DNA from 4 places in the Streptomyces sp. NPDC111606 genome. Region 2 is predicted to be linked to each of the others. Evidence: riboswitches for the same ligand, from Rfam matches in the RefSeq annotation. Region 2 holds a riboswitch; each other region holds the start of a gene.

Region 1 (2,189 bases), on a different contig from region 2:
ACGCCGACACCGCCGACCAGCAGATAGGGCCGTCGGGTGGCGCGCTCCCGCAGCCGTTCGGCGATGACCTGGGCGATCTCCTCGCGGCCCACGATCTCGGCGGTGTCCGGGCCTGCGGTGAGCACCAGTCGGTGAGGGTCGTCCCGTGCCTTGGCGAGATAGCGCCGCTTGGTCCACCGGTACCACCAGAACAGAAAGAGTGTGGCGGCGATCGACGCGGCGAGCACCGGGCCGACGAAGCGCAGGACCGTCTCGAATCCGGGGTTGCCCTGCCGCCACCGCTCGAAGCCGGTCGTGTTGCTCGAGATCAGGATGTACAGGCCCTCCACCACCCAGGCGAACAGGGTGAGCGCGGCCACCGTCCAGATGGCCCGGGTGACGTTGGTGTAGGTGAACCACCGGCGCCACTTCTTGGGGCGGGTGGTGCCGCCGCGGGCCTCCAGGCGCATGGTCAGCCTGTGCCGGTGGCCCACGAACCCCTGCCTGACCCGGTTGGCCGCCCGTCTCGGAGCCAGCGTCGCCATCGGCGCGTTGCGCGGCCGCTTCTTGCCGGGCGGACTGCCGACGACCCTCGTCATAGTTCGTCTCCTTCCGAGAAAGGCTCTCGAAACGGAGCGACCGCGGGGCGCCGACACCTATCTCCATGGAAGCACTCCCGGAACTCCCCGCAACCCGGCGGCCCCATGGCCGGCATGCGCGCCCCGGCGAGGGGCGAGATCCGGATGCTCGCCGACATCACTCTCCTCACCTACAAGTTGACGCTCTGAAACCAGCACGACACAACATCTGGGGGTGGCGTGGCGGGTGAGCACAAGATGTATGCTCATGCTCGCTGTCGTCGCAGGGGAATCCGGTGCGAATCCGGAACTGTCCCGCAACGGTGTACTTGTGCATGTCTGTTCCCGGAACCGGCGTGCGCAGGAGTCAGTCCGAGGACCTGCCGACAGCGCGCCCGGCCACCCGGCCGGTGCGCCCGACGTCCGGGCCTCGTGGAATGGGCCGGTGGACGCGACGCCGTGTGCGCTCGTGTGCTGCCCCCTGCCCTCGCCGAGGCCCTCGTGCCGAGCGAGGGAGAGCCCCCACGTGACCATCGCGCCAGCAGACCCGGCCTCAGCCGTTCCTACCGTCCCCACGGACGAGGACGCTCCGGGAACCGCCCACCCGTCTCCCACCACCACCCTCAACGGAGACCCTACGGGCCACGGTGCCGATCTGCTGCGGACCCTGACCGAGCTGACCGCCGACCTCCCCGACGCCGACCCCGGCCGGGTCGCCGCCGCCGCGCTGCGCGGCCGGTCCGCGTTCGCGGACGAGGCGGAGCTGCGCGAGCTGGCCACCGAGGCGGCGGCCGGCCTGATCTCCGAGGACCCCGCCTACAGCAGGCTCGCCGCCCGGCTGCTGACCCTCTCCATCGCCGCCGAGGCCGCCTCGCAGGGCGTCACGTCCTTCACCGGATCGGTCGCGGTCGGGCACCGTGAGGGCCTCATCGCCGACCGGACCGCCGAGTTCGTGCGGCTGCACGCGGCCCGCCTCGACGCCCTGGTCGACACCGACGCCGACGACCGCTTCGGCTACTTCGGCCTGCGCACCCTGCACAGCCGGTACCTTCTGCGGCACCCCATCACCCGCAAGGTCGTCGAGACGCCCCAGCACTTCATGCTGCGCGTCGCCGCCGGTCTCGCCGAGGACGACACCGCCCGGTCGGTGGACGAAGTCGCCGCGCTCTACGGGCTCATGAGCCGCCTCGACTACCTCCCCTCCTCCCCCACCCTCTTCAACTCCGGCACCCGGCATCCCCAGATGTCGTCCTGCTACCTCCTCGACTCCCCCAAGGACGAGCTGGACTCCATCTACGACCGCTACCACCAGGTCGCCCGCCTCTCCAAGCACGCCGGCGGCATCGGGCTGTCGTACTCCCGTATCCGCTCCCGGGGTTCGCTGATCCGCGGCACCAACGGGCACTCCAACGGCATCGTCCCGTTCCTGAAGACCCTCGACGCCTCGGTCGCCGCGGTGAACCAGGGCGGCCGGCGCAAGGGCGCGGCCGCGGTGTACCTGGAGACCTGGCACTCCGACATCGAGGAGTTCCTGGAGCTGCGCGACAACACCGGTGAGGACGCCCGCCGTACGCACAACCTGAACCTCGCGCACTGGGTCCCGGACGAGTTCATGCGCCGGGTCAACGCCGA
Region 2 (2,189 bases):
ACAAGGACGGGGAGGACGCACAGGACCAAGAAGGCCGCGCCCCCGAACACGACCGAGCGCACGTACACATCGAGTACGCCCGATCCGGCGGAGATCCACCCGTAGCCCAGAGCGGTGCCGAAGGCGAGGAGGTAGGCGTACGCCAGGAAGGCCAGGAACTGCAGGGCGCCGCACAGGACGTACTGCCGCTTGCCCGCCGCGGACCGGACCGGCTCCGGGGCCGGCGACTCCGGTGCCGGGACCACGGCCGCGGTTTGCGCCCGGGGCGCCGGCTCGGCATCCGCGAGCGCCGTCGCCAGGCTCCTGATCGTCGGGTGCCGATAGACGTCCCTCATCGACACCGAGGGCAGATCCGCGCGCTTCCTGACACGTGCGCAGAAGTGCGCCATCACCAGCGAGTCGGCGCCCAGGTCGTCGAAGAAGTGCCCCTCTACCGGCACCTGTTCGGTCCGCACGACCTCGGCCAGCACCGCGGCGAGGGTTCTCTCGATGGCGGCCGGTTCACCGCGTCCGTCCAGCAGAGCCGTGGATTCCTCCATGCACTTGATTCGGCGCCGATACGCGTACGGATCACCCTTTTTACAAACTTCTGTTACTCGAACCGCATTCGATTACCCAGGGTGTACATGCAGTTGCGGAGGACGCGGCCGGCCCACCCCGCCCCCGCGGCGCGCGAACGCCCCTTTCACGCCCCCGAGGCGCGCTTGTCAGCCACCCTGTGCGGGCACTACTGTCACCACGCCTTGGTGAACGGGAAATCCGGTGTGATGCCGGTGCGGCCCTCGCCACTGTGAATCGGGAAGTCCGGCTCCAGCCCTCACGGGCAGCCACTGGGTCCTTCGGGACCCGGGAAGGCGGAGCACGGGCGGTGGTACCCGTCAGCCAGGAGACCGGCCAAGGCGCGTCAACCATCCACGAGGTGCTGGAGAGGGTCTGCTGAGCCATGCACATAGCCGAGGGTTTCCTCCCGCCGGCGCACGCGGTCGCCTGGGGCGTCGCGTCCGCTCCGTTCGTCGTCCACGGAGTCCGTTCGCTCACCCGTGAGGTCAGGGAGCACCCCGAGAGCACGCTGCTCCTCGGCGCCTCCGGAGCCTTCACGTTCGTCCTGTCCGCGCTGAAGCTGCCCTCGGTGACCGGGAGCTGCTCGCATCCCACCGGGACCGGGCTGGGCGCCATTCTCTTCCGGCCGCCGATCATGGCGGTCCTCGGCACCATCACGCTGCTCTTCCAGGCGCTGCTGCTCGCGCACGGCGGCCTGACCACGCTGGGCGCCAACGTCTTCTCGATGGCGATCGTCGGCCCCTGGGCCGGATACGCGATCTACAAACTGCTGCGCCGCTACGACGTGCCGCTGATGGTGGCGGTGTTCTTCGGGGCGTTCGTCGCCGACCTGTCCACCTACTGCGTCACCAGCGTCCAGCTGGCGCTCGCGTTCCCCGACCCGAGCAGCGGATTCCTGGGCGCGCTCGGCAAGTTCGGCTCCATCTTCGCCATCACTCAGATCCCCCTCGCGGTGAGCGAGGGACTGCTCACGGTGCTCGTGATGCGGCTGCTGGTGCAGTCCAGCAAGGGCGAGCTGACCCGGCTGGGCGTGCTCCTCACCAAGAAGCGGTCCCGGACCGAGACCGAGACCGAGGCGGTGGCCCGATGAGCAGGCGTCCGATGAGCAAGAACACGAAGATCAACGTCCTGCTGCTGCTCGTGGTGGCCGCGCTCGCGGTCCTGCCGCTCGCTTTCGGCCTCGGCGACCACAAGGAGGAGCCCTTCACGGGCGCCGACTCCGAGGCGGAGACCGCGATCACCGAGATCAAGCCGGACTACGAGCCCTGGTTCTCCCCGCTGTACGAGCCGCCGTCCGGTGAGATCGAGTCGGCTCTGTTCTCCCTCCAGGCCGCCCTCGGCGCCGGTGTCCTCGCCTACTACTTCGGCGTGCACCGGGGCAGGCGGCAGGGCGAGCAGCGGGCGCTGGAGCGGGCCCGGGACACCGGGAGCGCGGCCGGTGGCACCGCGACCGCCGAGGAGTCCACGGCCGAAAGGGCCTGATCAGTCGTGCTGCCGATCGACGCGGCGGCGCACAGCAGTCGCTGGCGCCGCCGTCATCCGGTGGACAAGGCCGTCCTCGGACTGGGTCTCACCGTGCTCGCGATCTCGCTGCCGCCCTGGCCGGGCGCGGCCCTGGTGCTCCTCAC
Region 3 (2,189 bases), on a different contig from region 2:
ACCCGCACGCTCGGAAAGACCGTGATCCGCTCCCAGGACCGGGCAGGTTTCGTCGTCAACGCCCTGCTCGTCCCGTACCTGCTGTCCGCGGTCCGGATGGCGGAGTCCGGCTTCGCCACCGCCGCCGACATCGACACCGGCATGGAGCTGGGCTGCGCCCACCCCATGGGCCCGCTCAGGCTCGCGGACCTGATCGGCCTCGACACCGTCGCCTCGATCGCCGAGTCGCTCTACGACGAGTTCAGGGAACCCCTTTACGCCCCTCCCCCGTTGCTCCAGCGGATGGTGGAGGCGGGGCTGCTCGGCCGGAAGACCGGCCGCGGGTTCCATATCTACGACCAGGACTGAGGGCCTGGTACGACGCGGGCTGAGGGGCCCGCGTCGCCGCCGGGAATGAGGGTTCCCGCGCGGTGGACACAGGGGAAGGGCGGGAAGCGCGTATGCGGCGCGCTTCCCGCCCCGTGGCGTTGCGCGCCCCGGGCGCGCCAGGCACTCCCGGCACTCGGGTGTCCCATTTCACCATCCGAATGACGGACGCCTTCCTTCCCTCCGAGATGCCACCCCGTAGGCTGGCCGGTGCAGCTGGTTCGCCCCGCCCGCCAGGTGGGATGCGTCGCAAGAGGGAACCCGGTGGGAATCCGGGACTGCCCCGCAGCGGTGAGTGGGAACGACCGCCGTCATGAGCACTTGGCCCGACGAAAGGGCCTGGGAAGCGACGGCCAGTAGGTGTCCTCCGGTCAGGAGGACGTGCCCGCGAGTCCGAAGACCTGCCAACTGCCCGTGCGCGGACCATTCCGCGCATGGAGATCTCGGTGACCTCGAGGGCGGGTCGGCGTACATACCAGGCGGACGACCGCGGTTTTGCCGCGCGGGGTCGGTTCCGTCCGGTTCGTCACCCCTTCGCGCTCTCGTCCCGTCGCCGGGATCTCAGGGATTCATCTCGCGAAGGAGATCTCCGTGACCAGCAAGTCCGCAGCCGCGGCAGCACGGGCCACCGTGTACGGCTACCCCCGCCAGGGCGCGAACCGGGAACTGAAGAAGGCGATCGAGGGCTACTGGAACGGCCGCGTCACCGCCGACGCTCTCCGCTCCACCGCCGCCGAACTGCGCGCCGCCAACTGGCAACAGCTCGCCGAGACCGGCATCCACGAGGTCCCGACAGGCGACTTCTCGTACTACGACCACGTCCTGGACACCACCGTCATGGTCGGCGCGATCCCCGAGCGCCACCGGGACGCCGTCACGGCCGACACCCTCGACGGTTACTTCGCCATGGCGCGCGGCACACAGGACGTGGCGCCGCTGGAGATGACGAAGTGGTTCGACACGAACTACCACTACCTGGTGCCGGAGTTGGGCCCGGACACCGTCTTCACGGCCGACTCGGCCAAGCAGGTCGCCGAGCTGACGGAGGCCCTGGCGCTGGGCCTGACCGCCCGCCCCGTCCTGGTCGGCCCGGTCACCTACCTGCTGCTGGCCAAGCCCGCCCCCGGTGTGCCCGCGGACTTCGAGCCCCTCACCCTCCTGGACCGCCTGCTGCCGGTGTACGCCGAGGTCCTCGCCGACCTGCGCGCGGCCGGCGCCGAGTGGGTACAGTTCGATGAACCCGCACTCGTCCAGGACCGCACCCCGGCCGAGCTGAATGTCGCCGAGCGCGCCTACCGTGATCTCGGTGCCCTCCCCGACCGTCCGAAGCTGCTGGTTGCCTCGTACTTCGACCGGCTCGGCGACGCCCTGCCCGTGCTGGCCAAGGCCCCGGTCGACGGGCTGGCCCTGGACTTCACCGAGTCCGCCGCCGCCAACCTCGACGCACTCGCCGCCGTGGGCGGGCTGCCCGGCAAGCGGCTGGTCGCCGGCGTGGTCAACGGCCGCAACATCTGGGTCAACGACCTGGAGAAGTCCCTGTCCACCCTCGGCACCCTGCTCGGGCTGGCGGACCGGGTCGACGTGGCCGCCTCCTGCTCCCTCCTCCATGTGCCCCTGGACACGGGCCTGGAGCGGGACATCGAGCCACAGGTCCTGCGTTGGCTGGCCTTCGCGAAGCAGAAGACCGCCGAGATCGTCGCCCTCGCCAAGGGCCTTGCCCAGGGCACCCACACCATCGCGGCCGAACTCGCCGCCAACCGGGCCGACCTGGCGTCCCGCGCCGGCTCGCCGATCACCCGTGACCCGGCCGTCCGCGCCAGCGC
Region 4 (2,189 bases), on a different contig from region 2:
GTGACGACGCTCTTGCCGGCGTCGGATGTGGTGCCGGCGACGAGAAGACCACCGCCCGTCATGAGGTACGCCCCTTCGCGATGCGGCGCGCGGCGACACAGACGCCGAGCGCCAGCCAACCGACGCGCTGCGACAGCCGTACGGCCCGTTCGATGTCCTGCGTGCCGACGGCCCGCCCGTCCCCGTTCAGCACGGGCCGGTGCTCGACCCGTCCGCCGTACGACAGCGTCCCGCCCAGCCGGACCCCGAGCGCCCCCGCGAACGAGGCCTCCACGGGCCCCGCGTTGGGGCTCGGGTGCTGTGCGGCATCGGCGCGCCACGCTCGTACCGCCCCACGGGGGTCACCCCCGGCGACGGCGGCGAGTACGGCGGTCAGCCGGGATCCCGGCCACCCCGCCACGTCGTCGAGCCTCGCCGAAGCCCAGCCGTAGCGCCGGTACTTGGGCGACTTGTGCCCGACCATGGCGTCGAGCGTGTTCACCGCGCGGAACCCGACCAGCCCGGGAACGCCTGCCACGGCGCCCCACACCAGCGCCCCCACGACCGCGTCGGAGGTGTTCTCGGCGACGGACTCGACGACCGCCCGCGCGATGCCGTCCGCGTCCAGTGCCTGCGGATCCCGCCCGCACAGATGCGGCAGCCGGGCACGTGCCGCCTCGACGTCCCCCGCTTGCAGTGCCTGCCCGATGCCCCGGGCCTCCCGGGCGAGCGAAGTCCCCCCGACGACCGCCCAGGTGGCGGCGCCGGTCAGCGCGACGGAAGTGGCGGGGGACGTACGTACGAGACGAGCTGCGGCGGCACCGAGCGCGACGGCGCCACCGGCGCACACGGCGGTGTGCACCGCACCGAAGGCGCGGTGGTCGCGCCACAACACCCGTTCCACGGCGTCGGCGGTCCGCCCGAACACGGCGACCGGATGCCCTCGGCGAGGATCGCCGAGCAGCAGATCACCGAGAAGTCCGGCGGCGGCGCCGTACGCGAAGACGCGATCGGCACGCATCGGGGTCAGCCGATCGTCGAGTCAGACGAGGGTCCGGTTCTGCATGTCGATCGGCAGGCGAGCATCGCGTTATGTCCTCACTCAGGGTGTCCGCGCCCTGGTTCGACGAGACCGGCGGTGAGAGTTCCTGGCTCCCGGGGCTATCTACCCCGGTGACAGTGGCGGGACCGCGCCGGATTCACACCGGCTTCCTCTCCTGCCGCCGCACTTGGCTCCGGCAGTCCACCACGGGGTTGGAACGGCCGTCAACTTGCCGTTGACCTGCGAAGGGAGAGTGTGCGAAGGCCCACACAGCAGTGAGGTGCGGGACGGTGATCCGTCCCGCACCTCGGGTGTTTCAGGTGGTGCGCGTCGTGCGTCAGGCCACGATCAGATAGATGCCGTACGCCACTGCCGCCGCGCATGCCGCGAAGCACGCGTACGCGCCCGTGACCGCGAGAGAGGCCGAGTCGCCCTGCGCCACGGCCCGTTCGCGCCGGGACAGGCCCGCGATGCCGAGGGTGAACAGACCCACCAGGGCCACGGTCACCACGAGGCTGACGCCGAAGACGGAGCCGAGTGCCGCCCAGTCGATCTTCATGCTTCTGCTTTCTTGAGTGAGTGAGGGGGGAGTGACTGGAATGACCGGGTGCGTCAGACGGAGGCCTTCGAAGGCTTCGGCTCCGAGGACTGGGCCGGGATGGTGGCCGTGAGTTCCTCGGTCGCCGTGCCCGCGGGCGGCGGGGTCACGGCGGCCATGGCCGTGGTCACCACGCCGGCCGGCTCGTCGGACTCGTTGACGTTGGTGTGGTCGATGACCTCGCGGCGGGAGATCTTCCAGATCGCGGCGCTGGAGGCGACCAGGAAGACCGCGACGACGGCCGTGCCCCAGGCACCGAAGCCCGTCACGTACTCCGCGATCGCGCCGACCAGCGCGGCGGCCGGGAGGGTCAGGCCCCAGGCGACGAACATGCGGGTCGCCGTCGACCAGCGGACCACGCCGCCCTTGCGGCCGAGGCCCGCGCCCATCACCGCGCCGGAGACGGAGTGCGTGGTGGACAGGGAGAAGCCGAGGTGGGAGGAGGCCAGGATGACGGTGGCCGCGCTGGTCTGGGCGGCGAAGCCCTGCTGCGGCTGAAGGTCGGTCAGGCCCTTGCCCATGGTGCGGATGATGCGCCAGCCGCCGAGGTAGGTGCCGAGCGCGATGGCC

What was found. Region 2 has a riboswitch for cobalamin ahead of ACZ7M7_RS12265 (energy-coupling factor ABC transporter permease). Riboswitches for the same ligand answer to the same signal wherever they lie in the genome.
Region 1: it holds a riboswitch for cobalamin, as region 2 does, so the genes downstream of both, ACZ7M7_RS10735 (ribonucleoside-diphosphate reductase subunit alpha) here and ACZ7M7_RS12265 (energy-coupling factor ABC transporter permease) in region 2, are expected to answer to the same signal.
Region 3: it holds a riboswitch for cobalamin, as region 2 does, so the genes downstream of both, metE (5-methyltetrahydropteroyltriglutamate--homocysteine S-methyltransferase) here and ACZ7M7_RS12265 (energy-coupling factor ABC transporter permease) in region 2, are expected to answer to the same signal.
Region 4: it holds a riboswitch for cobalamin, as region 2 does, so the genes downstream of both, ACZ7M7_RS00325 (cobalamin biosynthesis protein) here and ACZ7M7_RS12265 (energy-coupling factor ABC transporter permease) in region 2, are expected to answer to the same signal.

The regions. Positions count from the first base shown of each region.
Region 1 is NZ_JBVKBY010000002.1:632,242-634,430, reverse strand. It holds gene ACZ7M7_RS10740 (NACHT domain-containing protein) at 1-578, opposite strand, end outside; cobalamin riboswitch at 820-959, shown strand; gene ACZ7M7_RS10735 (ribonucleoside-diphosphate reductase subunit alpha) at 1,084-2,189, shown strand, end outside.
Region 2 is NZ_JBVKBY010000003.1:107,716-109,904, reverse strand. It holds gene ACZ7M7_RS12270 (Pls/PosA family non-ribosomal peptide synthetase) at 1-539, opposite strand, end outside; cobalamin riboswitch at 728-913, shown strand; gene ACZ7M7_RS12265 (energy-coupling factor ABC transporter permease) at 944-1,651, shown strand; gene ACZ7M7_RS12260 (energy-coupling factor ABC transporter substrate-binding protein) at 1,663-2,043, shown strand; gene cbiQ (cobalt ECF transporter T component CbiQ) at 2,050-2,189, shown strand, end outside.
Region 3 is NZ_JBVKBY010000004.1:263,234-265,422, forward strand. It holds gene ACZ7M7_RS16565 (3-hydroxybutyryl-CoA dehydrogenase) at 1-348, shown strand, start outside; cobalamin riboswitch at 580-777, shown strand; gene metE (5-methyltetrahydropteroyltriglutamate--homocysteine S-methyltransferase) at 958-2,189, shown strand, end outside.
Region 4 is NZ_JBVKBY010000001.1:61,609-63,797, reverse strand. It holds gene ACZ7M7_RS00330 (cobyric acid synthase) at 1-62, opposite strand, end outside; gene ACZ7M7_RS00325 (cobalamin biosynthesis protein) at 59-1,000, opposite strand; cobalamin riboswitch at 1,103-1,242, opposite strand; gene ACZ7M7_RS00320 (hypothetical protein) at 1,359-1,580, opposite strand; gene ACZ7M7_RS00315 (inorganic phosphate transporter) at 1,634-2,189, opposite strand, start outside.